Regions from separate parts of the Kineococcus sp. R86509 genome, predicted to be linked through region 1. Evidence: predicted binding sites of a transcription regulator. Region 1 holds the regulator's gene; the other holds the start of a gene.
What was found. Region 1 encodes HspR, which represses chaperone genes until heat shock. Its sites were predicted from a motif close to ANTTGAGNCNGNCNGNCTCAANT; they were not measured.

Region 1 (14,350 bases):
GGCGGACGACCTCGTTGGGCGTCCCGCTGGGCAGTGGGGCACCCCGCTGGGTCGTGCCGCAGCCCGGGTGCTGCACCGGCGGAGCGGGGGAGCACAGCGGGGTGAGCGTCTCGGAACCGGCCTGGGGCGCCGCGGTGGCCGGAGCCGGTCCCACGGTCAGGGCGAGCGCCGCGAGCAGGGCGACCGGCAGGGCCCGTGCGGTCCGGGAGCGGTGGATCGGCGTGCGGGTCACAGGGCTCTCCAGGGGGGGCGCAGACCCGACCGCGGCGTCGTCGGGTGTGACCAGTGTGGCAGTTGTGACTCGCTCAGATCGTGGTGCGGTGGAAGTTCTGCGCCGACCGGCTCGGCGTCGGACCGCGCTGACCCTGGTAGTGCGAGCCCGAGCTGCTGCTGCCGTACGGGGTCTCGGCGGGGGAGGACAGCTGGAAGAAGCAGAGCTGCCCGATCTTCATGCCGGGCCACAACGTGATGGGCAGCGTCGCGACGTTGGAGAGCTCCAGCGTCACGTGCCCGGAGAACCCCGCGTCGATGAAGCCCGCCGTGGAGTGCGTCAGCAGCCCGAGCCGCCCGAGGCTGCTCTTGCCCTCCAGCCGGGCCGAGATGTCGTCGGGCAGCGACACGACCTCGTACGTCGAGCCGAGCACGAACTCACCCGGGTGCAGGATGAACGGGTCCTCCGCGGGCACCTCGACCAGGCGGGTGAGGTCGGGCTGCTCCTGCGCCGGGTCGATGACGGAGTACTTGTGGTTGTCGAAGAGCCGGAAGTAGCGGTCCAGGCGCACGTCGACGCTGCTCGGCTGGACCATCGAGGGCTCGGACGGTTCGAGGACCACGCGGCCGGAGGCGAGCTGGGCGCGGATGTCGCGGTCGGAGAGCAGCACGGCGTCACGGTACCGTCGGTTGGACCACCTCCCGGTGTCCGTTACGATGGCTGTGCCCGGTCCTCGTGACCGTGTTCGCGGGTGTAGTTCAATGGTAGAACTTCAGCTTCCCAAGCTGATAGTGCGAGTTCGATTCTCGTCACCCGCTCCACCGTGAAGGCCCAGGTCCGCGACGCGAGCGCCGACCTGGGCCTTCGTCGTTCTCCCGGATCGCAGTCGGAGGACGGTCCTGTCGTCGGCTCAGCGGGAACGCTCGGGACTCCTCGCGCCCCGCACCTCCTGCGCCACGAGGTCCCCGGACTCACCCGTTCGTGTGCGCAGAGGCCACCGGCCCGCCGAGCTGTCGGACACTCGGGGACGTGAACGGCGGTCCTCGATCGGTACGACGACAGCAGAGGCGCGCGGTCCTCGCGGCCTGGCGGGCGGTTCCCCTCCGCCGTCGTCTCGAGGTCACGAAGTGGGCGAAGGCGGGGAGGCGGCATCCGGACGAGGAGGCTGTTCGGGCGGCGCAGGAGTTCGCCGTGTTCTGCCTCCACCCTGGGGGAGAGCGGACTCGCAGCCCTCGTGTCCGCCGCCTGGCCGTGTGGGCGGCGCTGCCCCTGGGCCTCGTGCTCGCCGCGGAGGCCTTGCTGCTCCGTCGACTCGACTCTCCGACGGTCGTCGTCGTGACCTTCTTCGGCGTGACGATCGCGACCGTCGTCTACGGCATCTTCTGGATCGACCTGCTGCGCGAGAGTCGGCGGTTGCTGGCGCTTCCGGGTGCTGGTGCGGTCCCGGCCCAGGGCGCCGACGCCTCGAAGACCTGACCTGCCGACTCGTCCTGAGGGCTCAGGGAACCTGTCCGCCGTCGAGGACGTCGTCCTCCCGCGGCTTCGCACCCGCCGTGGCGAGCACGGCCCACGTCGTCTTCCCCGCACCGGTGGCGCCCGGGGACGTCACCGCGGTCACGCCCCACCGCAGGGACAACGCGTCGACCAGGGCCAACCCGCGTCCGGAGGTCGCGTCGTCGGCCGCGGCGCGGGGGTGGGGTCGGGAGGAGCCCGCGTCGGTCACGGACACCGCGAGCACCGGCGCGGACGCGGGTCGGGTGTCACCCGTCAGCAACGACAGGAACGGGGTCGAGGCGTCGACCGTGAGGACGATCCCGCCGCCTCCGTGCCGGACGGCGTTGCCGACCATCTCAGCCGTCACGAGTTCGACCGCGTCCTGCGTGGGGATGTCGAGACCACGTCGACCGCAGACGTCCACGACCCAGTGACGGGCCGTCGTCACCGCCCGGGGGTGCTGTTCGAGTGTCAGGAACTCCACGCCTCGCACCTCTTCGTCCTCGCCCACGCAGCGCTTCGGAGCGGGCGGGGGCGTGGATGGGTGGAACGCGGCGGCGAAGAGGCCGAGAGGGTGACGCGAGGGACCCGTCCCCTCGGCTCATCGGCGAGGACGCGCAGCGAGGTGGAGGGACCACTCGAACACGCCGGCGCCGGACGGGAGGCGTAACCTCCCCGACGGACGAGGAAGTCGAGACGCGGAGAGAGAACCCCCCATGGCGTTGCGCGTGCTGTTCATCGGCGGTACCGGGATCATCAGTTCGGCGTGCTCGACGCTCGCCGTCGAACGCGGGATCGACCTCACGATCCTCAACCGGGGCAGCGGCCGGCGGGAGGTTCCTGCCGACGCGAAGGTCCTCACGGCCGACGTCCGCGATCCGGCGGCGGTGCGAGAGGTGCTGGGGGACAGCGAGTTCGACGTCGTCGTCGACTTCGTCGCCTTCACCCCCGACCACGTCCGCGCCGACGTCGAGCAGTTCCGCGGCAAGACCGGGCAGTACGTCTTCATCTCCAGCGCGAGCGCCTACCAGAAACCCGTCGCGCACCTCCCGATCACCGAGTCGACGCCGCTGCACAACCCGTTCTGGCAGTACTCCCGCGACAAGATCGCCTGCGAGGAACTGCTGACCCGGGCCTACCGCGAGGAAGGTTTCCCCGCGTTCGTCGTGCGCCCCAGCCACACCTACGACCGGGCGTCGATCCCGCTCGACGACGGCTGGACGGCCATCGACCGGATGCGTCGCGGGAAGCCCGTCGTCGTGCACGGGGACGGCACGTCGACGTGGGTGCTGACCCACCACACCGACCTCGCGAAAGGTCTCGTCCCGCTCCTCGGGGAACCCGCCGTCGTCGGCGACGCGGTGCACATCACCGGTGACGAGGTCCTCACCTGGGACGGGATCGCGCGCCGGCTGGCGACCGCGGCGGGTGTGGCCGAACCCCGTCTCGTGCACGTCCCCAGCGAAGTCATCGCGCGGGAGACGCCGGGAGGTGCCGCGGGACTGCTGGGGGACAAGGCGCACTCGGTGGTCTTCGACAACACCAAGCTCAAGCGGCTCGTCCCGGGTTTCGCGGCGACGACGTCGTTCGCGGAGGGAGCCCGCGAGATCATCGCCCACCACGACGCGAACCCGGCCCTGCGGGTCGTCGACGACACCATCGAGACCCGGCAGGACCGGCTGGTGGAACTGTTCGGCTGAGGATCAGTCCTTGAAGGCGTCCTTGACGTGCTCGCCGCGCTGCTTCAGGTCGGCGGCGGCCTGGTCCTTCTGACCCTCGTGGCGCAGGGCGTCGTCGTCCTTCGCCCCGCCGACCGCTTCCTTCGCCTTGCCGGCGACGTCCTGGGCGGCGTTCTTGATCTTGTCCGCAGCGCTCACGGTTCCTCCTCCAGAACACCGGGGAGGTGGCGGACGGACGTCCGCGCGAGCCCGTTCCCGGTGCGATCACATCGCAGCACGCGCGCGACGCGACCGCACCCGGAAGGGGTCAGGAGTTGGCTTTCACCGCTCCGTCGTCGCCCGGCCCGAGCCCGGGCGGCAGTTCGCCGAAGCTGTTGCGGTACCAGACCGCGGCCTGGCGTTCGACGATCAGCCGGGTCAGGCCGATGATCGCGCCGGAGGCGAGCGCCCAGACGACGGCTTCCTTCCACGCGACGTCCGGGTCCTCCGGGTTGTCCGGCGGCGGGGACTTGGTCACCGAGACCCACACCTTCTTGGTGACGCGGCTCGCGACAGCCGTCGCGATGATGCCGGCACCGGGGCCGACCAGCTTCCAGACGATCGAACTCATGGCCCGAACCCTGCCCTACAGCAGGTCCAGGAGCCACCCCAGGACCGGCGTGAGGGCGGCGGCGCTCGCCCCGAGGACCGCGATCACGACGATCAGGGTCATCAGCCGGACCGCCCGGGAGGGGCCGCCGTCGGGTCCACGCATCATCCGGAGCACCCGGCCATGGTCGCAGTTCCCCACCGGTGGTCCGGCGGGCGATCCCCGCCCCGATCACGAGTCGGGAGGGAGGACGGGGGTAGTAGGGTCGCGGGACAACGACAGGGGAGCGCCGGGTGGCGCTGAGAGTGCGGGTTCCCGCAGACCCTCGAACCTGATCCGGGTCACACCGGCGTAGGGAGTCGGGACGTCCTCGACCCGCGGCCACGGTGGCGGCGGGTCCCCCTCCTGGACCACAGGAGGACCACCATGAGCACCACCCTCACCCGCTCGCGCGGGACCGCGCACTGGCGCACCGTCGACCTCGTCACCGCCGCCGTCCTCGGCGTCGCGTTCGGCGTCGTCTTCTGGGGCTGGGACGTGCTGTACCTCGCCGTCGAACCGCTGTTCGCGGCGCTGCCGCCGCTCAAGGGCCTCGTCGCCGGGGTCTGGCTGCTGCCGGCCGTCGTCGCCGCCCTCGTGATCCGCCGCCCGGGCGCCGCGCTGCTCGCCGAGATGGTCGCCGCGACCGTCGAGGCGCTGCTCGGCAACTACTGGGGCATCACGACCCTGGTCTCGGGCGCGATCCAGGGCGTCGGGGTCGAGATCGCCGTCGCGCTGTTCGCCTGGCGCCGCTTCGGACCGCCCGTCGCCGTCCTCGGCGGGATCCTCGCCGGGGTCCTGGAAGGGCTCTTCGAGCAGTTCTACCGCTACGACGGGACCTGGGACCTCGGCTGGCGCCTCTTCTACGTGGGCACCTTCGCCGTCTCCGGCGCCGTCGTCGCCGGCCTGGGCGGCTGGCTGCTGGTGCGGGGACTGGCCCGTTCCGGCGCGCTCGGTGCCTTCGCCGCCGGCCGCGAGCACCACGGCCGCGCCCGCGACCGTGGCTGACCTGACCCTGCGCGGCCTGACGGTCACCCCCGCGGGGTCCCGTCGACCCGTGGTGGCCGACGTGGACCTCGACCTCCGGCACGGGGAACGGGTCCTGCTCGTGGGGCCCAGCGGGGCGGGCAAGTCGACCGTCCTGCGGGCGCTCGCGGGACTCCTCGAGGACGACGTCGACGCGAGCGGCGAGGTCCTGCTCGACGGTCGGGCTCCGCGCGCCGGGGAGGTCGGGCTCCTGGTCCAGGACCCCCTCGACGCCGTCGTCGCCGAGCTCGCCGGCCGGGACACCGCGTTCGGGCCCGAGAACGCCGGCCTGGACCGGTCGCTGATCTGGCAGCGGGTGGCCCGCGCCCACGCGGCCGCCCGCTACACCGCCGGTCGCGACCGCGAGGTCGTCACGCTGTCCGGGGGGGAACGCCAGCGGCTCGCCCTCGCCGGGACGCTGGCCGCCGACCCCGGCGTGCTGCTGCTGGACGAACCCACCTCGATGCTCGACGCCCCCACCGCCCGGGCCGTGCGCGCCGCGGTGCTCGAGGCCGCCCGCGACCGCGGGCTCGTCGTCGTCGACCACGACCTCGCCGGGTGGGCCCCGCACGTCGACCGCGTCGTCGTCCTCGGCCGCGACGGCCGGGTCCGTGCCGACGGCCCCCCGGACCGGGTCCTCGCCGACCCGGCCCTGCTGGCCGACGGGCTCTGGCTGCCCGGGGCTCCCGCCCCGCAGCCGCTCGACCTCCCGGCGGGGCTGCTCCGCCCGGACCTGCACGTCGTGGGAGACGTGCTGCGCGGCAACGGGCTGGGACTGGTCCGCCGCCGCCGTGGACTGCGCCCGACCCCACCCGTCACCGTGCTGCACGACGTGGACGTCACCCTCCGCGCCGGCGTCACGACCCCCCTGACCGGCGACAGCGGGTCGGGGAAGTCCAGCCTGCTGGCCGTCCTCGGCGGGCTCGAGCGCCCCACCGGCGACCTCGTCGCCGCGACCGGGTTCGCCCCCCCGGGACGTCCCGCACCGCACACCTGGCGCTCGCGCGACCTGGCCGCCCGGACCGGGTGGGTCCCGCAGTCCCCGGAGCACTCCTTCCTCGCCACCGACGTCCGGGGCGAGGTCCGGGCGACCCCCCGGGTCCTCGGTCGGGACACCGCCCGGGCCGACGCCCTGCTCGACGTCCTCGGCCTGCGGGAGCGCGCCGACGTCAACCCCTTCCGGCTCTCCGGCGGCGAACAACGACGACTGGCGCTCGCGGCCGCCCTGGCCGCCGGCCCGGCGCTGCTGCTCGCCGACGAACCGAGCGTCGGGCAGGACCGGGGTACCTGGGCCGTCGTCGCGGGACTGCTCGCGGGTGCGGCCCGGGACGGGGCCGCCGTCGCCGTCAGCACGCACGACGCCGGTCTGGTCCACGCCGTCGCCACGGGCGCCGGGGTCCACCTCGTCGCCGGTCGCAGCTCGCGTGGGGCGGCGGCGGCGTGACGGACGGTGAAGTCCTCCACAGCGATGTCCACAGGACTGTGCACACACCTGTGGACAAGGTTGTGGGACTGCACCCCACACCTGTGGACGACGGGGTTCCACCGACGGCCGCGCAACGGCGCAGCACCGGTCCCGGGCCTCTCGTCCGGCACTGCGGACCCCTGCCGCTGCTGGCCGTCGGGGTGCTCTGCGCCGTCGGCGCCTTCGCCGTCCAGGAGTGGTGGCAGGCGGCCGGAGCCCTTGCCGTGCAACTGCTCTGCCTCCCGCTCGTCGTCGGTGACCGGCGCGCGTTCCTGGTGCGGTCGTTGCCGCTGCTGGTCGCCGCGGTCTCCGTCGGGTGGTCCACGGTCGTCGCCGGCAGCAGTCCCGAACCCCTGTGGACGGCGTTGACGGCGTCCCTGCGCCTGCTCGTGCTCGTCCTCCCCGGTGCGCTCCTGCTCGGCTGGATCGACCCGGCCGAGGCCGGCGACCACCTCGCCCAGCGGCTCCGGCTGCCCGGACGCGTCGTCGTGGCCGTCGTGACCGCCCTCGGTCAGCTCGACACCCTCGCCGCGTCCTGGGCGCAGATCGCCGCCGCCCGCCGGGTCCGCGGGCTCGGCCCCGGACGGGGCCCGCTGTCGCGCCTGCGGTGGTCGGCCTCGACGGCGTTCGGGTTGCTCGTCGACGCGGTGCGGCGGGCGGGACGGACGTCCGTCGCGATGGACGCCCGGGGGTTCGCCGGCGACACGGCGCTGCGCCGCAGCTGGGCGCTGCCCGCTCCCTGGCGACGCGCGGACACCGTCCTGGTGATCGTCGGGGTGGTCGTCGCCGCCCTGCCGCTGGTGCTCCGGCTGGTGGGGGGAGCGTTCGTCACGTCGGTGGGCTGAGTGTCGGGCTGAGCCTCAGGTGAGGTCCCACAGGTCGGCGAGCATCCCGCCGTCGGGAGTGTGTCGCTGCGGCGCGGGGGAGTCGAGGACGACCAGCAGTTGAGCCACGGTCCCGGTGACGTCGGCGGGGAGGAGGGTGATCCCCTCGGGGTGGTCCTCGCCCTGGCCGTGCGGGAGGTCCAGGACCACCGGGAGCTCCACGGCCCGGACGACGTCGGCGGCCTCGGTCACGCACCCGCCGATCCAGCGGTGCACGCGCACCGGTCCCGAGAGACCCATCGAGGGGCCGCTGAGCACGAGCAGGTCGTCCCCGTCGGGGCAGAGGTCGCGGATGCCGAGGCCCCGCAGGTCGAGCAGGTGCAGCCGGTAGGTCGTGCCGTCCGCGAACTCCTCCAGGACGAGGCGGCCCGGGTTCCTGCGGTGGGTGCGGGGGCGCAGTTCCAGCAGGACCGCCCAGCCGCGCAGCACCGGCCCGCGCAGACCGACCCAGAGCCGGTCGCCGTCGGGGGAGTGGTGGACGGCGATGCCCTCGACGTCGAGGCCGTTGTCCTTCGAGGGGATCGCGAGGAACGGTGCGATGAGGTCGTCGTCGGCGAGGTGGGTGCTCAGGTCGTCGTCGTGGGCCCCGAGGACGGCCGCGGTGCGGGTCTCGCCGTCGACGTCGACCTCGCGGGCGGGGAGGCCGGTCGCCGGGTCGATCGGCAGTCGGACGAGGACGAACCGGTTGGGTTCGCGCACGACCCGGCCGAGGCGCCGGCGGGCCTTGTCGTCGGGGTCGTGGTCGCGGATCCGCTTGCGCTTCAGGCTGTGCGAACCGACGGCCCACAGCCAGGGGCCGCTGCGGGCCAGACCCTCGACGTCGGCCTCCTCGTCGTGCGGTCCGGGCAGGTCGACGAGTTCGGCCAGGGGAACGCTGACCTGACGGTCGTAGCCCTGGACCCGACCGTCCTCGACGACGGCCGTCAGCCGTTCGACCGTGGCGGTCTCGTCGCCCGCCACCCAGAGGTGGGGGCCGTCGGCGCGGACGGCGGAGAGGTTCACGTGGGTCATCCCGGCCTTCGACGCCTCGTCGAAGTGCAGGGGCAGCCGGCGCAGGGGTTCCACGTCCTGAGAGCGAACGGCTCTCCCCCCTAGTTCCCCCGAGTTCCTCGTCGGGAACAAGACCCCCTCCTCGTGAGTTGAGCCCATCAGACTCAAGTTGCCGATGTCCCGGCTTGACAGATCCGGGACGCTGGGCAGACTTGAGTGGAGAACGCTCAACACTCACCAAGCGCAGGAAGAGGGCCTCAAGCCATGGCACGTGCGGTCGGCATCGACCTCGGGACCACCAACTCCGTCGTCTCCGTCCTGGAGGGCGGCGAACCGACGGTCATCGCGAACGCCGAGGGTGGGCGCACCACGCCCTCCGTCGTCGCCTTCGCCAAGAACGGTGAGGTGCTGGTCGGCGAGATCGCCAAGCGCCAGGCCGTCACCAACATCGACCGCACCGTCCGCTCGGTCAAGCGCGAGGTCGGCACCAACTGGACGACCACGATCGACGACAAGAAGTACACCCCGCAGGAGATCAGCGCCCGCGTGCTGCAGAAGCTCAAGCGCGACGCGGAGAGCTACCTCGGCGAGGCCGTCACCGACGCCGTCATCACCGTCCCCGCGTACTTCAACGACGCGCAGCGCCAGGCCACCAAGGAGGCCGGTGAGATCGCGGGCCTCAACGTCCTGCGCATCATCAACGAGCCCACCGCCGCCGCTCTCGCCTACGGGCTCGAGAAGGGCAAGGAGGACGAGCTCATCCTCGTCTTCGACCTCGGTGGCGGCACCTTCGACGTCTCCCTCCTCGAGGTCGGCAAGGACGAGGACGGGTTCTCCACCATCCAGGTCCGCGCCACCTCCGGTGACAACCACCTCGGTGGCGACGACTGGGACCAGCGCGTCGTCGACCACCTGCTCAAGAAGGTCTCCAGCGCCTACGGCATCGACCTGTCCAAGGACAAGATCGCGATGCAGCGTCTGCGCGAGTCCGCCGAGCAGGCCAAGAAGGAACTCTCGACGGCCACCAGCACCGGCATCTCCCTGCAGTACCTCTCGATGAGCGAGAACGGCCCCGTCCACCTGGACGAGACCCTGACCCGCGCCCAGTTCGAGCAGATGACCCAGGACCTGCTGGACCGCACCAAGAAGCCGTTCCACGACGTCATCAAGGACGCCGACGTCAAGCTCGCCGACATCCACCACGTCGTGCTCGTCGGTGGTTCCACCCGCATGCCGGCCGTGACCAACGCCGTCAAGGAACTGCTCGGCGGCAAGGAGCCCAACAAGGGCGTCAACCCGGACGAGGTCGTCGCCATCGGCGCCGCGCTGCAGGCCGGTGTCCTCAAGGGCGAGCGCAAGGACGTCCTGCTCATCGACGTCACCCCGCTCTCCCTGGGCATCGAGACCAAGGGCGGGATCATGACCAAGCTCATCGAGCGCAACACCGCGATCCCGACCAAGCGCTCCGAGGTGTTCACCACCGCGGACGACAACCAGCCCTCGGTCCTCATCCAGGTGTTCCAGGGTGAACGCGAACTGGCCCGCGACAACAAGCCGCTCGGCACGTTCGAGCTGACCGGCATCGCCCCCGCCCCGCGCGGTGTGCCGCAGGTCGAGGTCACCTTCGACATCGACGCCAACGGCATCGTGCACGTGAACGCGAAGGACCGCGGCACGGGCAAGGAGCAGTCGATGACCATCTCCGGCGGCAGCGCGCTGTCGAAGGAGGACATCGACCGCATGGTCAAGGACGCCGAGGCGCACGCGAACGAGGACAAGCAGCGCCGCGAGGAGGCCGAGGCCCGCAACCAGGCCGAGGGTCTCGTCTACCAGACCGAGAAGTTCGTCGCGGACAACTCCGACAAGCTCCCCGAGGACGGCAAGGCGAAGGTCGAAGCCGCTGTCGCGGAACTGAAGACCGCCCTCGCCGGCACCGACGCGGCCGAGATCAAGGCCAAGTCCGACGTCGTCGCGCAGGCCTCGCAGGAACTCGGCTCCGCGATGTACGCGGCGGCCCAGTCCGAGGGTTCCGCCGACGCGGGCGCCTCCGCCCAGGGGTCGTCGTCCTCCGACGACGAGGACGTGGTGGACGCCGAGGTCGTCGACGACGAGAAGGACAAGTGATGGCGGAGGACCACCAGCAGGACGAACCCGTCGTGGTCCGCGACAACCGCAGGCTCGACCCGGAGACGGGTGAGGTCCGGGGCGCTCCCGCGGCCGAACCCGCTCCGGCCGCGCCCACCGTGGGCGGCCCGAACGACGGCGCAGCCGAGGCCGACCTCGACGCGGCGCAGAGCCTCGCGGCCCAGCGCCTCGACGAGCTCCAGCGGCTGAACGCGGAGTACGCGAACTACCGCAAGCGCGTCGAACGCGACCGCGACGTCGCCAAGAACACGGCGCTCGCGGGCGTGGCCGAGTCGCTGCTGCCGGTCCTCGACGACGTCCACCTCGCGCGGCAGCACGGCGACCTCACCGGTCCGTTCGTCGCCATCGCCGACAAGCTCGAGGCGACGCTCACGCGGTTCGGCCTCGAGCGCTACGGGGAGGCCGGGGAACCGTTCGACCCGGCCGTCCACGAGGCGCTCATGCACAGCCACTCCGACGAGTACGAGGTCGCGACGTGCGTCCAGATCCTCCAGCCGGGGTACCGGTTCGCGGAACGGGTGCTGCGTCCGGCCCGCGTCGCGGTGGCCGACCCGCAGGGATGAACTCGACCAGGTCTGAGGAGGGGGGACGTTCGTGAGCATGCAGGACTGGGCGGAGAAGGACTTCTACGCCGTTCTCGGCGTCGCCCACGACGCGGACACGGCGGAGATCAAGAAGGCCTACCGCAAGAAGGCCCGGACGCTGCACCCGGACGCCAACCCGGGTGACGCGGCCGCCGAGGCGAGGTTCAAGGAGGTCGGGGAGGCGTACGCGATCCTCTCCGACCCCGAGCAGCGCCGGCAGTACGACGGTGTCCGCGCGATGGTCGGCGGCGGGGCCAGGTTCTCCTCCGGGGGTTCCGGGCCCGGCGCGGCCGGTGGCGGCGCGGGGTTCGAGGACCTCCTCGGCGGCCTGTTCAACCAGGGCGGCGGGCGTGCCCCCGGCGGGGTGCGCTTCGGCACCCCCGGTGGGGGTTCCGCGGGTGGTTTCGAGGACCTGCTCGGGGGGTTGTTCGGTCAGGGCGGTGGCGCGGGGTTCCCGGGCGGTCAGGCTCCGCCGCAGCGCGGTCAGGACCTCGAGGCCTCGGCCCGGGTGTCCTTCCGTGACGCCCTCGACGGCAAGACCGTGTCGCTGCGGGTCCCCGACCCGCGCGGCGGCCCGGCCCGCAACGTCAACGTCCGGCTGCCCCAGGGTGTCCGGGACGGGCAGAAGGTCCGCCTGCGCGGCAAGGGGATGCCCGGCCCCGGCGGCACGGCGGGCGACCTGCTGGTCGCCGTGAACGTCGAACCGCACCCGGTGTTCAAGCGGGACGGTGACGACCTGCGGATGACCCTGCCGGTCTCCTTCGACGAGGCCGTGCTGGGCGCGACCGTCGAGGTCCCGACCCTGGACGGCGCGGCCGTCAAGGTGAAGGTCCCGGCGGGAACCCCGTCGGGACGGTCGTTGCGGCTCAAGGGCCGCGGTGTCAAGCGGTCACGCACGGACGACGACCGGGGCGACCTGTTCGTCACCCTCGACGTCGTCGTGCCGCAACGTGTCGACGGGGCGGTGCGCGAGGCCGTCGAGGCGTTCGCCGCGGCCACCGCCGGCGAGGACCCGCGGGCCGGTCTCGCCGACCGCGCCCGCAGCTGACCCACCCCGTTCCACCCGTGATCCCGCTGGGAAACCCAGCGGGACCACGGGTGGAGAGGGCCGAGACGAGAGGAGAGGGAGTGTGTACGACGACGACACCGCGTTGTTCGTGATCTCGGTCGCGGCCGAACTCGCGGGCATGCACCCGCAGACGCTGCGTCAGTACGACCGCCTCGGCCTCGTCTCGCCCAGCCGGGCGCGGGGCCGCGGGCGGCGCTACTCCGCCCGCGACGTCGCGCAGCTGCGCGAGGTGCAACGGCTGTCCCAGGAGGACGGCGTGAACCTCGCGGGCATCAAACGCATCATGGACCTGGAGAACCACGTGCTGGCCCTCGGTCAGCGGGTCGAGGAACTCGAGGCCGAGGTGGCGCTCGTGCGGTCCCAGGCGCGGCGGATCTTCGCGGCCGGGATGGCCGGGGACATCGTCGCGACCCCGATGGGTCGTCGCCCTGAGTCACAGCGTTCCAACGCCCTGGTGGTGTGGCGGCCTGAACCCCGCCGTTGACCCGGCCCCCGCCCCCGGTGTGGGGCATGATCTGGCCGTGACGTCATCGCCGACCGGTTCCACGGTCCTCGCCATCGGGTCCTACACCTCCGCCACCGGGGGCCGCGGTCAGGGCATCACGCTGGTGCCGCGCGACCCGTCCTCCGGCCGGCTCGGCCGTCCCGGTCACGTCGCCGACTGCGCTTCACCCTCCTTCCTCGCGACCGGAGCTCCCGGTCTCGTGCACGCGGCCCACGAGGTCGACGAGGGTTTCGTCTCCACCCGCCGCTACGACGGCGGTCGCTGGGAACTGCTCGGTGAACAGTCCAGCGGGGGTTCGTCGCCCTGCCACCTCACCGTGACGCCCGACGTCGTGCTCGCCGCGAACTACGGCGGGGGCGTCGGGGTCCTCGGTCTGACCGGGGGAGTCGTCACCGGACTGCGACAGACGTTGCACGGCAACGGTTCCGGTCCGGATCGCGAACGCCAGGAGGCGTCGCACCCGCACTCCACGCGGCTGCTGGCGCCAGACGCGTTCGCCGTCCTCGACCTCGGGACCGACGAGGTCCGGGTCCACACCCTCGGCGCGGACGGCGCCTCGCCCGACCCGGTGCAGGTCGTCGACCTGGCGCCGGGGACCGGGCCGCGGCACGCCGTCGTCGACGCCGGCCGGGTCCACGTCGCAGGTGAACTCGACGCGAGCGTCACCTCGTTCACGCTGCGGGAGGGCCGGTTGTCCGACCCCGTCCGCACCTCCGCGCTGGTCGGCTCCGGCGACGAACCCGTGTACCCCTCGGAGATCGCGCTCGCGCCGTGGGGTCTCGTCGTCGCCAACCGCCGCGCCGACGTCATCACCTTGTTCGAGGTCGTCGACGGCGTCCCCCGTGCCGTGCGCGACGTGACGATCGGGGTCGCGAATCCCCGCCACGTCCTGGTGATCGGCCACCACGTCTACGTCGCCGCCCAGGACTCCGACGCCGTCGTGCACCTCACGCTGGACGACGACCTGACCGTCGTCGACCGTTCGGTCGTGGAGGTCGGCTCGCCGACGTACGTGCTGCCCCTCTGAGCCCACTGGACCGCGCCCGTCCGCAGCGGCAGGCTGGTGCGCAACGAGAGGGGGTTCCGGTGGCGTCGGACGAGGAAGTGCTCACCGGTGGTGGGGTCAACGAGGTGGTCCGCACGGGGGACGCCGTACGTCGTCCCACCGGCCCCCACACCCCGAGGGTCCACGAGTTGTTGCGCCGTCTCGAGGACTTCGCCCCCGTTCCCCGGGTCCGCGGGCTCGTCGACGGTTTCGAGTTCCTCGACTTCCTGCCCGGGACCGTCCCGAACTACCCGGTCGGTGACGAGGCGGCCTCCCGGACGGCCCTCCTGAGCGCTGCGGAACTCCTGCGCGACTACCACCGGGCGACGGCGGTCTTCGCCGCGGAACTCCCGCGCGACGGGTGGCTGTTCCCCGCGCAGGACCCCGTCGAGGTCGTCTGCCACGGCGACTTCGCCCCGCACAACTGCGTGCTGCAGGGGGAACGCGTCACGGGGCTGATCGACTTCGACACCGCACGACCGGGTCCACGCCGCACCGACCTCGGTGTCGCCGTCTACCGCTGGGTGCCGCTCTCGGACCCCGGCCACGACGGCGTCCGCCCCGGCACCGCGGAACAGGCCACCCGGCTGGCGGAGTTCTGCGACGCCTACGGGGCGACGGCGGC
Region 2 (14,350 bases), 940 kb from region 1:
CAGCGGGGTGAACTCCACGCCGGGACCCTCGCCCGGGGTCTGCATGCGCTCGACCATGCGGGGCAGTTCGTCGCGGACCGTGATGGCCGCGTCGGACAGGGCGCGCAGGCGGCGGCCGATGTCGCGGGCGACGCGCAGGCCGAAGAGGGCGACGGCGGCGAAGACGAGCAGGGCGCCGATCAGCAGGACCACCGTGCCGGTGAGGGCGCGGGTCGACGCGGCGTCGGCGCGGTCGGCGACGGTGGTCGCGATCTCGTTGGTGGCGGCGCGGTAGGCGGTGATGACCTCGCTGGAGGTCTCCTCCCAGCCCTTCTCGGGCAGGGAGGGGGTGCCGGTGGCAGCGGCGAAGATGTTGCGGTCCTGGTTCAGGAACGCCAGCGACTGGGTGACCTGGCTGCTGTTCAGGGTGGCGTCGAGGGCCGCCGCACCGTCGGCGTGCAGTCGGTAGCGGGCCTGCGCCTCGAAGTAGTTGCCCTGTTCGATGGCGTTGCCGCGCAGGACGTCCAGCGCGACGTTGGTGTCGCCCTGGACGATGAGGTCACCGGCGGACTGCTCGACCGACAGCGCGTCGACGCGCTTGAGGAGGTACCCGAACGCGGCGATGTCGTCGGCCAGGTCGCGGTCCTGGGCCTGCTCGGCGACGGTGACGGTGAGGTCGGTGGCGGCGGAGGCGACGGCGCTGTAGCTGTTCAGCGCGGCGAGCGGGGTGGTGGTGCCGTTGTCGACGGCGGCGCGGGTCTGCGGGAGGGTCTCCGCGAGGGCCTTCTGCACGCTGGCGTAGACCACGGCGCTGGACCCGGCGGTCAGGTCCAGGCCGCTGTCCTGGATGGCCCGGGACACCCCGGCGGTGGCGGCGTCGGTGGCGGCGCGGTCGGTGGCGACCTGCGCCTTGAGGTCGTCGGCCGGCGCGGCCAGGTACTCCAGCGTGCTCCGTCGCTCCGTCTGCAGGGCGGTGAAGAAGCCGTTGATCGTCTGCGCCGACTTCGCGTAGGCGGCCAGGTGGCGGCGTTCCGTCGTGGACGTCACGTTCTGGGCTGCCGTCGCGACGACGGCGACGAGCAGCAACACGAGAGGTACCACCAGGAGGACCGCGAGCTTGGCTCGGATGCTCAGGTTCCGCAGCATGTCAACCTTCCGTACGCGATGGTGGGCGGGCGAAACTGCCCACCGTTGGCCGAGCAGACTCAGTGGTGATCGGGACGTGGACCCGGAAGGTGAACCTTCGGAGCCGGACAACCCTCGTTCGGCTCATCGGCAGCTCGGCGTGGTTGCTTGACCCTTCCGCTCGAACGTGCCACCAGGAGGTCCGGTGCAGGGTGTCGTCGTCGTGGTCGTGGCGGGCGGTGGGAGCACCCGCTGGGCCGCCCGCACGGGACCGGGGGCGGACAAGCTCGCCGCACCCCTGGGTCCCGGGACGGTCCTGCAGCACCTGCTGCGCGAGTTGGCCGGTCACGACGTGGTCATCGTCGGACCGGGCGGGGTTCTGGAGCGCCCGACCGGGGGAGGTCCGCTCGCCGGGTTCGCCGCGGGCCTCGCCGCGAGCACCGCGCCCGTGCTGGTGCTGCTGGGCGGGGACCAGCCCTTCGCCGCGAGCGCCGTGCCCCGTCTCCTCGCCGCCCTCGCCGCGGACCCGGACCTGGACGCCGTCGTCGGGGTCGACGAGGACGGCCGGCGTCAGCCGCTGCTCTCCGCGCACCGGCGCACCGGCGCCCAGCGGGTCCTCGACGGGTTGCCGGCGATCGCGGGCCAGCCGTTGCGGGAACTGTTCCGCGGCCGGGTCGGGGAGGTCGCGGTCAGCGGGCGGGAGGCGCTGGACGTCGACGTGCCGCAGGACCTCGACCGGGCCCGGAGCCTGCTGGCGGACGGGAACGGGGACGGGGATCCGGAGGCGGGTGAGCCGGGCCCGACGTAGTGTCGCGACGTGCGAGCCGTGATCGTCGAACGTCCCGGGGGACCCGAGGTCCTCGTCCCCACCGAGCTGCCGGACCCGGTGGCGGGACCGGGCGAGGTCGTGGTCCGCGTCGCCGCCGCGGGGGTCAACCGGGCCGACGTCGCGCAACGCCTCGGCCACTACCCCTCGCCCCCCGGTGCACCCGAGAACCCGGGCCTGGAGGTCTCCGGCTGGATCGAGTCGACCGGGCCCGACGTCGGGTGGTCGGTGGGTGAACCCGTCTGCGCGCTGCTGGGTGGCGGTGGCTACGCCGAACGCGTCCTCGTCCCCGTCGGGCAGTTGCTGCCCGTCCCCCAGGGCGTCGGCGTGGTCGAGGCCGCGGCGCTGCCCGAGGTCACCTGCACGGTCTGGTCGAACGTCTTCACCCTCGCCGGGCTGCGTCCCGGCGAGCTCCTGCTCGTCCACGGCGGGTCCAGCGGGATCGGGACGATGGCCATCCAGCTGGCCCGTCAGGTCGGGGCCCGGGTGGCCGTCACCGCGGGGTCGGCGGAGAAGCTGCAGCAGTGCGCCGAACTCGGCGCGCAGGTGCTGGTGAACTACCACGACGACGACTTCGTCGAGGCGGTCCGCGCGTTCGAACCGGCCGGCGCCGACGTCGTGCTCGACCTCGTCGGCGCGCCGTACCTGGCCCGCAACCTCGACGTGCTGGCGACCAGCGGTCGCCTCGTGGTGATCGCCACCCAGGGCGGGACCCACGCCGAACTCGACCTGGGGCTCCTCATGCGCAAGCGGATCTCCCTGCACGCCACCGGACTGCGCTACCGCGACGCCGACGACAAAGCGACGATCGTGGCCAGCGTCCGCGACCACGTGTGGCCGCTGATCGCCGACGGCGGGGTGCGTCCCGTCGTGCACGAGACGTTCCCGCTGGCCGAGGCCGCGCGCGCCCACGAGGTCATGGAGGGTTCCTCCCACGTGGGGAAGCTCCTGCTCACGACGGGGGCGCAGGCGCCCCGGTGACGCCCGACGAGTTCACGAAGCAGTTCCCGCCGCACGTCCTGCGCGACTACGCCGTCGTCGCCGACGGCGCCCGCGGCGCGGTCGTCGGCCCACGGGGTGACGTCGTGTGGATGTGCGCCCCGAACTGGCACGACGACGCCGTCTTCGCCGCCCTGCTCGGTGGCCGGGGCGCGTTCTCCGTCACCCCGTCGCACCCCTTCGTCTGGGGCGGTCACTACGAACCGGCGACGCTGGTGTTCCGCCACCACTGGACCTCGCGCGGCGACGGCACGATCGACTGCCGCGACGCCATGGCGATGCCCAGCGACCCCCACTGCGCGGTCCTGCTGCGCGAGGTGGTCGCCGTCGAGGGTGACGGCGAGGTCGACGTCCTCTTCGACCTGCGGGCCGAGTTCGGGTCCAAGGCGCTGCGCAACCTGCGCCGCGACGACTCCGGCCGCTGGAGCGCCCGGTCCGGCGACCTGCACGTGCGGCTGAGCGGGCTGGGTTCCGCCGACGTCGAGGACGGGATGCTGCGGGCGCACCTGCGCGTCCCGGCCGGCACCTCCCACCACCTCGTGCTGGAGGTCGGGACCCGCCTGCGCGAGGAACCCCCGGACCCGGTGCACTCCTGGACCTCCACCGAGCACACCTGGAGGTCGGCGGTGCCCGACATCCCGCACTCGGTCGCACCCGAGGAGGCCCGGCACTCCTTCGCGCTGATCCGTGGGCTGACCTCGGACTCGGGCGGGATGGTCGCCGCCGCGACGATGTCGCTGCCCGAGCACGCCGACAAGGGCCGCAGCTACGACTACCGCTACGCCTGGATCCGCGACCAGTGCTACGCGGGGCTCGCCCTCGCCGAGTGCGGGGAACCGAGCGAGCTGTACCGGACGCTCGTGGACTTCGTGGTCCGACGGGTCCTGGCCGACGGGCCGGACCTGGTGCCCGCCTACACCGTGCTGGGGGCTCCCGTCCCCGACGAACGGCACACCGGTGTCCCCGGCTACCCCGGTGGGTGGGACATCGCGGGCAACCACGTCCGCGGGCAGTTCCAGCTCGACGCGTTCGGCGAGGTGCTGCAACTGCTGGCCTCCGCCGCGCGCTTCGACGTCCTGGACACCGACGGCCGGCGCGCCGTGGGCGTCGCGGTCTCCGCGATCGAGAAGCGCTGGGAGGAACCCGACGCCGGGATCTGGGAGATCGAGGACGACTGGTGGACGCACTCCCGGCTGGAGTGCGTCGCCGGGTTGAAGTGCATCGCGGCGGTGTCCTCGCCCGGCGAGGCGGCGCGCTACGCGGCGCTCGCGGACACGATCCTCGCGCGGACCTCGCGGGACTGCCTGCACCCCGACGAGGGCCGGTGGCAGCGCAGCCCGACCCAGCCCGGGGTCGACGCGGCGTTGCTGCGTCCCGTCCTGCACGGCGCCCTGGCGGTGGAGGACCCGCGGTCGCGGGCGACGCTCGCGGCGGTGCGGCGCGACCTCGTCGAGGACCACCACGTCTACCGCTACTCCCCCGACTCGATGCCGCTGGGCACCACCGAGGGGGCGTTCCTGCTCTGCGGCTTCGTCGTCGCCGAGGCCCTGCACGCCGACGGCCAGGAGGTCGACGCGTTCCGCTTCTTCGAGCGCAACCGGGCCGCGTGCGGTCCGGCGGCGTTGCTGAGCGAGGAGTGGGACGTGCGCGAACGCCAGCTGCGCGGGAACTTCCCCCAGGCGTTCGTGCACGCCGCACTGCTCTCGAGTTCCCTCCGGCTGGCGCGCTGACGACCGGTGGTCGTCAGCGCGCGCCGGCTCAGACGGTGGTGATCTCGATCCGGGTCGGCTGCGCGGTGGTGTGCGCCCCGGCGACGCGGACGGTCAGGACACCCGCGTCGTAGCTCGCGCTGATCGACTCCGCGGTGACGGAGGTCGGCAGCGTGAAGCTGCGGCGGAAGGTGCCGTAGCGGATCTCGGTGCGGCGGCGCGCGGACTCCTCGCGGGGGTCCTTGCGTTCACCGCGGACGACGAGCTCGCCCTTCTCGACCTCGACGGTGACGTCCTCCAGGAGGTTCTCCTCGGCGATGCCGGGGAGTTCCAGCTTCACGACGGCGTCGTCCCCGTCGCGGCCGACCTCGACGGCCGGGTGGAACCCGGTGGAGGTCCCGAAGCTGTTGCGGACCAGCGAGTCGAACTGGGCCTGGGTCTCGAAGGGGCTGCGGCGCCACACGGACAGCGTGTTCATGAGTGTCCTCCTCGGACGTTCCCGGCGCTCGGGGTGAGCGCCTTCGAGGGACACAACCTGAGTCCCCTCGACTCACTTCCCCCGTTCGCCGACGGTGGAAGGGCCCCGCCCGGGACCTTGGTCGAGGCGGGGTTCCCGGCGAAACCTCCGTGTCGTCAGCTCGTGGCGATCGCCCCCGCCTTCTGCAGCGCGTCCTGGTACTCGGTGCGCATCTTGTCCCCCACCGAGTTCTTCCACGTCGAGATCAGGGTCTTGAGGTCGGCGAACGGACGACGTTCCTGGATGATGTCGTTGACGCTGTCGTTGAACGTCTTGTCCGCGGTCGCGTTGTCGGTCGAGGCCGTGTTCGAGTACAGCCCGATCGTGGGGTTCGCGACGCCGGTGGGGATCTCCAGCGACTGGTACTCGTGCTGGGTGTCGGCGTCGTCCGGACGGCCGGGGACGTAGATGTTGTAGGGACTGTCCGCGAGGTAGCGGATCGGCAGCACCGTGTTCGCCGTCCCCGTCGGGGTGAGGACCGGGTTCCCGCCGGCGTCCACGGTGTGGTCGACGCCCTCCTGGCCGAAGAGGCGGTACTTGTACTCCTCGGTGCCGAACGGGGCGGCCAGCCAGTTGAGGACGCGCAGGGCGAGCTTCAGCTTCTCCGGGTCGTCCTGCTTCTTCAGCAGGGTGATGGAGAAGACGCCGCTGCCGTAGTTCCAGCGGGCCAGCCCGCTGCCGTCGCGCAGGTTCACCGGCATGAGCCCCAGCTTGAAGTCCGGGTTCGAGGCGTTGTCGAGCTGGTACTGGATCCAGCCCGGGTACCCGTCGGCGGCGTTGATGGCGACCGTACCGGCGTTGAACAACTGCTTGAACGGGTTCGCCGTGTTGAAGGAGTCGGGGTGCATGACGCCGGACTTCCACATCGCGATCAGGTCGGTGATCGTCTGGGCGTACTGCTCCGTCTCGTACATGTGGGTGAGCTTGCCGCCCTCCTCGGCCCAGATGTTCGGCTCGTCGTTCATCCGGCCGAGGAGCTGGCGGGGCTGGTTCACCAGGCCGAAGGCCCACCGGCGCTGCTTGGGGTCGGTGAGCGCCTTGGTCGCGTCGACGAACTCGTCGTAGCTCTGCGGCGCCGGCGAGACCCCGGCCTTCTCGAAGAGGTCCTCGCGGATGAAGTGGTAGCTGCCGATGGCCCCGCGGGGGATCGGGATGCCGTAGATCCCGTTGTTGTAGACCGTCGACTTCCACGTCCGCGTGGGGATGTTGGCGAGGTTCGGGTACTCCTTGACGGCGTCTCCGGACAGGTGCTCGCTGAGGTCGCTGAACCGCTTCTCGAGCAGCTGGGGCATGTTCGGCACGGGCGGCGGCGAACCGTTCGGCACCTGCAGCAGGTCGGGGAGCTCGTTGCCGGCGATGGTGGTGGGGAACTTCTGCAGGTAGTCGGCGTTGCTGACCATCTGCAGCTGCAGGTCCACCCCCAGCCGGTCGTTGAGACCCTTCCAGTAGCTGTTGCTGCTCACCCCGGGCGGGACGGCGAAGTAGATGTTCGCCATCCCGGTGAGGGTCTGGCCGGTCCCGGGTTTCTCCGCCACCGCCTTCGGGTTGTCGGCCGGGAAGTTCCGGAAGGCCGGGTCGACGCCCTGCTCGGTCCCCGGCAGGTCCGGCTGCAGACCCGTGTAGGCGACGTAGGTGGGCAGGACCGCGGTGTTCTCCGACGAATCGCCCCCACCGGACCCGCTGTCCCCGCTGGAGCAACCGGCGAGGCCGCCCGCCGCGGCGAGGGCGGCAGCACCCCCCGCCCCTGCGAGCAGACTGCGGCGGCTGAATGCACTCTCTGACATGGATCCTCCTCGACCCGTTGCGAAGCTGGTGGGTGGTGCGGGCGGTCGTTCAGCCCTTGACGGCGCCGATCATCACGCCCTTGGCGAAGTGGCGCTGCAGGAAGGGGTAGACCAGCAGGATCGGCACGATGGCGATGACCAGGATGGCCATCTGCAACGGCAGCTGCGGGGGCAGGGCCTCACCGGCGGAGTCGCCGCCGATCGTCGTCTGGTTGACGACGTAGGTCCGCAGCACCAGGGCCATCGGCCACTTGTCGCTGGACTGGATGTAGAGCAAGGCGTTGAAGAACGCGTTCCAGTACGCGACCGCGTAGAACAACCCGATCACGGCCAGTACGGCCTTGGACAGCGGCAGCACGATCCGGGTGAGGGTCGTCACCGCGCCCACGCCGTCGATGGCGGCCGACTCGAACAGCTCCTTGGGCAGCTCCTGGAAGAACGCGCGCATGACGATGACGTTGAACGCGTTGACCAGCACCGGCAGGATCAGCGACCACAACGAGTCCAGGAGGTGGAACTCCTTGACCACGAGGTAGCTCGGGATCAGACCGGGCGAGAACAGCACCGCGCCCAGGACGAGCATCAGGACGGGTTTCGCCCCGAACGCGCCCGGCCGCGACAGCCAGTAGGCCAGGCCGGCGGTCGCCGCCAGGGAGAGCAGCGTGCCCACCACGGTGACCCCCACGGAGATCGCCACCGCGCGGGTGACGACCCCACCGGACAGGACGGCGTGGTAGGCGTCGAAGCTGACCCCCTTGGGCCACATCACCATGCCGCCACCGGCGTCGTTGATCGTCTTCTGGTCGGCCAGCGAGGTCGCGATGACCGACCAGAAGGGGATGATGACGACGGCGACCGCGACGCCCAGGACGATGAACTTCAGCGTCTGGGTGAGGGCGTTCGGCTTCTCCATCCACGGGGGACGCTTGCCGTCCGCCCGGCGTACCTCGGTGGTGTCACCGATCGTCGCGTTCTCGAGGGTGGTCACTTCTCGTACACCCCTCTCTCACCGAACAGGTGCGCCAGTTTGTTCGCGCCGATCACCAGGACCACCCCGACGAGCCCCTTGATCAGCCCGGCGGCCGCTGAGGTCCCCCAGTTCCCGCCGAGGATGCCGTTGTTGTAGACCCAGGTGTCGAGGACCTCGCTGGCCTGCAGGCCGACCGGGCCCTGCTGGAGCAGGATCTGCTCGAAACCGACGGACAGGCTGCTGCCCAGGCGCAGGATGAGCAGCAGGATGATGAGGCCCTTGAGGGCCGGCAACGTGATGGACCACAACCGCTGTCGTGCGTTCGCCCCGTCGACGGCGGCCGCCTCGTACTGCTCCTGGTCGATCCGGGAGATCGCCGCGAGGAACAGGATCGTCCCCCAGCCGGCGTCCTTCCAGATCGCCTGGCTGGTGACGAGGGCCTTGAACAGCTCGGGCGCCCCGATGATCTGGACGATTGGGAAGTCGTGCTGGACGAGGAACGTGTTCAGCATCCCCGCGTTGCCCAGCATCTGCTGGAACAGCGCGACGACGATCACCCAGGACAGGAAGTGCGGCAGGTAGAGGATGGACTGCAGCGTCCGCTTCAGGCGCTCCCCGGCGAGGCTGTTGAGGACCAGCGCCAGGGCCAGTGGAACGGGGAAGATCAGCACCGTCTGGATGATGGTGAGGATCACCGTGTTCCACAGCGCGTTGCGGAACTCGGGGTTGCCGTCCCAGAGGAACGAGAAGTTCGAGAAGCCCACCCAGTCCGCCTCGGTGATGCCGAGGTAGGGCTGGTAGTCCTGGAACGCGATGACGTTGCCGAGCAGCGGGACGTAGTGGAACCCCACCAGCGCGATCGCACCGGGGAGCCCCAGCGCCACCAGCAGCAACTTGTCGCGGGACAGCCGCCGACGCGGTTTCCGCGTCACCGGCACGGACGACTTCGAGACGGTCGGGTCGGCCGAGGCCGTCACGCCCGCCGTCTTCTCTCGTGTCGAGTTGAACCTCACCATTGAGCTCCTGCCACGTCACCTGCACGGGGGTTGGCCGGACAGTCCGAGTTCGGGTACCGAGTTCTTGCGGGTCGGGTTCCCGGCGTTGGGGACCCGACCACCGCGGTAAACGCTTACCTCGATCGCCGTTCCGACGCTAGCACGGCTGGGGTCGCAACGGAAGGTTTCCCGAGGCGCGTCATGCTCTGCCGCAACGCATCCGGGGATCCTCAGGTCACGGAACGGTCACCGCGGCGAGGTGGTCCCGCGCCCACTCCCACGAGATCCGGTGGGACTCGTGGAGGGAACCCACGCTCGGGTGGTCGACCTCGATCATGTAGTCCCCGTCGTAGTCGTCGGGGAGGGCGTCGAGCACCGCCCCGAGGTCGAGCACGCCCCGTCCGGGTTCCGCCCACAACCGCCCGCTGCTCGCCTTCTCGCGGTACGTCCCACCGCCGCCGGCCCCGTCGAGGTGGTCGGGGTAGAGGTCCTTGAGGTGGATCCCGCCGGTGCGGTCGGCGTAGCGCCGGACGAGGGCGACGGGGTCGATCCCCGCCCACCGCAGGTGCCCGGTGTCCGGCCCGAAACCGATGAGGTCGGGTCCGAGGTCGTCCAGCAGGGAGGTGATCTCGTGTTCGGTCTCGAACACACCCCCGACGTGGGAGTGGTGCAGCGGCCGGACCCCCTCGGTGATCAGCACCGCGCAGACCCGGCCGGCGTTCTCGATCGCCCGGTCGAGGCGGCCCTGGTCGAACTCGGCCCCGACGGCCGGGCGCTCGAGGCGTTCGGGCAGGGACATCGACGAGAGCATCGTGCGGTCGAGACCGAGTTCCGCCTGTTCGGCGCCGAAGCGCCGGGCCTGCTCGAGCACGTCGGCCATCTCGACGGTCTCGTCCAGCGCGCTGCTGAAGAGCCCGATCGAGGGACTGAGCCCGAAACCCGCGATCCAGTCCGCGTACTCCCCCGTGCTCATCCCGGCCGGGAGGTCGGCTTTCACCGCGGTGAAACCGATCTGCTGGAAGTCGCGGAAGGCCTGCTCGAAGACCTCCCGGGTCTTCCCGGCCTGCGACCAGTACGGGATGGGGTTCGCCGCGACCCTGCGGCCGGGTCGTCCAGACGTCATCGTCGTCTCTCCTCGTTCGATCTGACGGTCAGGGGGTTCTCTGCAGGGAGGGGGCCAGCGTCACCGGACGCGACGTCCGGGCGGACTCGTAGAGGCCGGTGATCACGGCGACCGCGAGGCGGTTCTCCTCCAGGCCGACCCGCAGTTCCGCCTCACCCCGCAGGGCGGCCAGGACGTTGCGGTACTGGGCCAGGTGCGCGTCGGACATCCGGCCGGGGAGGCTGGTCACCGGCGCGGTCGCCTCCGGTCCACCGAAGCGCTCGACCTGGTTGGTGCCCGTGCCGCGGGCGCCCATGAGCGTCTCCTGCGGTGCTCCACCGGGCGGCGTCGCGTGGAAGTAGACGAGACGGTCGTCCTCGATCACGGCCGAGCCGCGGTCGCCGTGGACCTGCAACCGGGTGCTCAGGCCCGGGTACACGGCGGTGGAACCGTGCAGGGTCGCGATGGCCCCCGATTCGAAGCGCACGACACCCGTCGCGACGTCCTCGACCTCGATGCGCTCGTGGGCCCGGACGGCCGTCCAGCCGAACACCTCCACCGGCCGGCCCATCGTGGCGATCAGGAGGTCGACGGTGTGCACGCCCTGGTTCATGAGGGCCCCGCCGCCGTCCAGCGCCCACGTGCCGCGCCAGTCGCCGGAGTCGTAGTAGCTCTGCCCGCGCCACCAGTCGATCGAGGCGGTCGCGGAGGTCAGCCGGCCGAACTCCCCGCGGGCCACCGCGGCCACGACGATCTCCGCCGCCGGGTCGAAGCGGTGCTGGGAGATGACCGAGACCAGGGTGCCGGCGCGGTCGCGGGCCCGGACCATCTGCTCGATCCGCTCGGGCGAGATCTCCGCCGGCTTCTCGACCACGACGTGCTTGCCGGCCTCCAGCGCCTGCACGGTCAGCTCGCCGTGGGTACCAGTCGGGGTGCAGACGACCGCGACGTCGAAGGGCACGCCCGCCAGGGCCTGCGCCAGCGTGGCGTGGACCTGACCCCCGTGCTCCGCGGCGAAGGCCTGGGCACGTTCCGCGACCGGGTCCACCACCGCGACGAGTTCGGCCTCCTCGGCCAGCTGGCCGAGGACGGCGCCGTGCTGACGGGCGATGACGCCCGCGCCGATGACGGCGAAACGGGTTCTGCTGTGCTGGGGAAGGGGCATGCTTGGACTCCTCGTCGAGTGGCGTCACCGTGCCGGAGCGCCCCGACGAGGGTCAAGATCGATCGATCACCACGGATCGTTCGATCGCCCGTTCCTCCGCCCGCGCAGGCAGCCGAACGGGTGATCGGGCACGATCGCGTCATGGACTACGTGAAACTCGGTCACACCGGCCTCGAGGTCTCCCGGCTCGTCCTCGGGTGCATGAGCTACGGCGACCCGGCCCGGGGCAACCACGGGTGGACGCTGCCCGCGGAGGAGAGCGCCCCCTTCCTGCACCGCGCGCTCGACGCCGGCGTCAACTTCTTCGACACGGCCAACGTCTACTCCGACGGTTCCAGCGAGGAGATCCTGGGCGACGTCCTGCTCAAGGCCGCGCGCCGCGAGGACCTCGTCATCGCCACCAAGGTCCACGGCCGCATGCGCCCGGGACCCAACGGTGCGGGGCTCTCCCGGAACGCGATCCTCACCGAGATCGACAACTCGCTGCGCCGCCTCGGGACGGACTACGTCGACCTCTACCAGATCCACCGCTTCGACCCCACCGTCCCGCTCGAGGAGACGCTGCAGGCCCTGCACGACGTGGTCGCGGCCGGGAAGGTCCGCTACCTCGGCGCCAGCTCGATGTGGGCGTGGCAGTTCTCCAAGGCCCTGCACCTGCAGGACCTCAACGGCTGGACCCGGTTCTCGACGATGCAGGACCACTACAACCTCCTCTACCGCGAGGAGGAGCGGGAGATGCTGCCGCTGTGCGCCGACGAGGGCGTCGGGGTCATCCCCTGGAGCCCGCTGGCCCGCGGCAAGCTCACGCGCGACTGGGACGCCACGACGAACCGCTCCGAGAAGGACGAGTTCGGCAAGACCCTCTACCGCGACTCCGACGCCGACGTGGTCGCGGCGGTGGCGCGGGTCGCCGAGCGCCGCGGGGTCTCCCGCGCCCAGGTCGCGCTGGCCTGGGTCGCGCAGAACCCGGTCGTGGTCGCCCCCATCGTCGGCGCCACCAAGCCCCAGCACCTCGAGGACGCCCTCGCGGCGATCGAGCTGGAGCTCACCGCCGACGAGGTCGCCGAGCTCGAGGCCCCCTACGAACCCCACGAGGTCGCCGGCTTCTGAAGCCCCACCCGCCCCCCGAAACGACTTCTGGGGAGCTTCCCACCCTTCGGCAGCGCCGGAAGGGTGGAGAGCTCCCCAGGAGTCGGGACGGGGTCAGCGGGCGACGATCGCCTCGAGGGTCGCGCGGGCGCCGTGGGCGTGCAACGAGGCCAGCGTGGCGGTGTACTCCGCGACGAACGCCTCGTCGTCGACGAGGTCGCCGAAGAGGGCCCGGTCGGCGATGAAGGCCGTCGGGTCGGTGCGGTTGCGCTGGGCCGTCGCCACGAGGCGGTCCGCGATGCGGTCCGACACCTCGATCTGCTCGCCCTGCTCGTCGACCCCCTCGGCGTAGCGGGCCCAGCTGGCCACGACGGCGGCGGCGCGGAAGAACTCACCGCCGTGCGCGATCTGGTGCCGGACGACCGGCAGCAACCACTTCGGGATGCGGTCGGAGCTCTCGTTGCACAGCCGAGCCACGGTGTCGCGGACCTCGCCGTTGGAGAACCGGCTGACGAGTTCGTGACGGTAGGCGTCCAGGTCGATCCCGGGGACGGGGGCCAGGGTCGGGGACCCTTCGCGTTCCATGTACCCGAGCAGGAACGTCGCGAACAGCGGGTCCTGGGCGACCTCGTGGACCAGCCGGTAACCGGCGAGGTAGCCGAAGTAGCACAGCGCCTGGTGGCTGGCGTTGAGCAGCCGGAGCTTCATCAGCTCGTAGGGCTCGACGTCGTCGACGACCTGGACGCCCGCGTCCTCGTAGGGCGGCCGGCCGAGGCCGAAGTCGTCCTCCAGGACCCACTGCACGAACGGTTCGCAGACCACGGGCCAGGCGTCCTCGACGCCGAACGCCTCGCGCACCTCGGCGCGGTCGTCGTCGGTGGTGCCGGGGGTGATCCGGTCGACCATGCAGTTCGGGAACTTCACGTGCTCGTCGATCCAGGTACCGAGCTCGGCGTCCTTGGCCTTCGCGAACGCCACGAACACCTGGTGCGCGACGTGACCGTTGCCCTGGATGTTGTCGCAGGACATCACCGTGAAGGGCGGGATCCCGCGGTCGCGGCGACGGCGCAGCGCCTCGGTGACCAGACCGAACGACGTCTGCGGGACGGCGTCGTCGGCGAGGTCCGCCGCGACCTTCTCCTCGGTGAGGACGAACTCGCCGCTGACCGCGTCGATGTTGTAGCCGCCCTCGGTGACCGTGAGGGAGACGATGCGGATCTGCGGGTCGGCCATCGCCTCCACCGCCCCCTCGGTGTCCTCGGGGGCGAGGATGAAGTCGAGGATGGAACCGATGACGCGGGGTTCGCGGGAACCGTCGGGGTCCTTCAGCACCAGGGTGTACAGGCCTCCCTGGGCGTCCATGACCTCCTTCATCCGCCGGTCGTGCGGCAGCACGCCGATGCCGCGGATGCCCCAGTCCAGCGCCTTGCCCTCGTTCATCAGGCGGTCCAGGTACATCGCCTGGTGCGCACGGTGGAAACCACCGACCCCCAGGTGGACGATCCCGGGCGTCACCTGCGACCGGTCGTAGCCGGGGACGGGCACGCGCTCGCCGATGGCGGCGAGGTTCTCCGGGGTCAGCGGCAGTGCGGTGGTGGTGGAGGTCACGGAAGCGCTCCAGGGGTTGCGGTGGACGGGCGGGTCACTTCACGGCACCCATGGACAGACCCTGCACCAGCTTGTCCTGGGCGGCGAACCCGGCCACGAGGACCGGCAGCGAGATGACGGTCGCCGCGGCGCACAGCTGCGCCAGGAACAGGCCCTGGCTGGTGACGAAACCGGTGAGGAACACCGGGGCGGTGCCGGCGATCGTCCCGGTCAGGGTCCGCGCCAGCAGCAGTTCGTTCCAGCTGAAGATGAAGCAGATGAGCGCCGTGGCGGCCACCCCCGGCATGGCGACGGGACGGACGATCGACCAGAGCATCCGGATCAGCCCGGCGCCGTCGATGGAGGCCGCCTCGAGCATCTCGCCGGGGACCTCGGCCAGGAACGACTGCATCATCCAGACCGCGATGGGCAGGTTCATCGAGGTGTAGAGGACGATCAGCAGCCAGATGTTGTCCAGCGTGCCCGTCTTGGTCGCGAACAGG

Region 2: a site for HspR is predicted at 5,172-5,194, ahead of SJY07_RS10910 (Hsp20/alpha crystallin family protein). Genes of this name have one in related genera too.

The regions. Positions count from the first base shown of each region.
Region 1 is NZ_JAXHCE010000001.1:3,205,113-3,219,462, forward strand. It holds gene SJY07_RS15625 (cell wall-binding repeat-containing protein) at 1-232, opposite strand, end outside; gene dcd (dCTP deaminase) at 306-881, opposite strand; tRNA gene SJY07_RS15635 (tRNA-Gly) at 959-1,032, shown strand; gene SJY07_RS15640 (hypothetical protein) at 1,403-1,687, shown strand; gene SJY07_RS15645 (ATP-binding protein) at 1,710-2,189, opposite strand; gene SJY07_RS15650 (NAD-dependent epimerase/dehydratase family protein) at 2,422-3,405, shown strand; gene SJY07_RS15655 (CsbD family protein) at 3,409-3,582, opposite strand; gene SJY07_RS15660 (DUF4235 domain-containing protein) at 3,692-3,994, opposite strand; gene SJY07_RS15665 (hypothetical protein) at 4,010-4,150, opposite strand; TPP riboswitch at 4,244-4,348, shown strand; gene SJY07_RS15670 (ECF transporter S component) at 4,400-5,020, shown strand; gene SJY07_RS15675 (ATP-binding cassette domain-containing protein) at 5,013-6,482, shown strand; gene SJY07_RS15680 (energy-coupling factor transporter transmembrane component T family protein) at 6,566-7,348, shown strand; gene SJY07_RS15685 (DUF3616 domain-containing protein) at 7,364-8,452, opposite strand; gene dnaK (molecular chaperone DnaK) at 8,642-10,501, shown strand; gene grpE (nucleotide exchange factor GrpE) at 10,501-11,085, shown strand; gene SJY07_RS15700 (DnaJ C-terminal domain-containing protein) at 11,117-12,154, shown strand; gene SJY07_RS15705 (heat shock protein transcriptional repressor HspR) at 12,237-12,659, shown strand; gene SJY07_RS15710 (beta-propeller fold lactonase family protein) at 12,697-13,707, shown strand; gene SJY07_RS15715 (phosphotransferase) at 13,767-14,350, shown strand, end outside.
Region 2 is NZ_JAXHCE010000001.1:2,260,482-2,274,831, forward strand. It holds gene SJY07_RS10890 (nitrate- and nitrite sensing domain-containing protein) at 1-1,125, opposite strand, end outside; gene SJY07_RS10895 (NTP transferase domain-containing protein) at 1,310-1,912, shown strand; gene SJY07_RS10900 (NAD(P)H-quinone oxidoreductase) at 1,922-2,911, shown strand; gene SJY07_RS10905 (glycoside hydrolase family 15 protein) at 2,908-4,659, shown strand; gene SJY07_RS10910 (Hsp20/alpha crystallin family protein) at 4,688-5,116, opposite strand; gene SJY07_RS10915 (extracellular solute-binding protein) at 5,272-6,939, opposite strand; gene SJY07_RS10920 (carbohydrate ABC transporter permease) at 6,989-7,927, opposite strand; gene SJY07_RS10925 (ABC transporter permease) at 7,924-8,925, opposite strand; gene SJY07_RS10930 (sugar phosphate isomerase/epimerase family protein) at 9,140-10,027, opposite strand; gene SJY07_RS10935 (Gfo/Idh/MocA family oxidoreductase) at 10,056-11,171, opposite strand; gene SJY07_RS10940 (aldo/keto reductase) at 11,313-12,281, shown strand; gene SJY07_RS10945 (mannitol dehydrogenase family protein) at 12,375-13,868, opposite strand; gene SJY07_RS10950 (carbohydrate ABC transporter permease) at 13,903-14,350, opposite strand, start outside.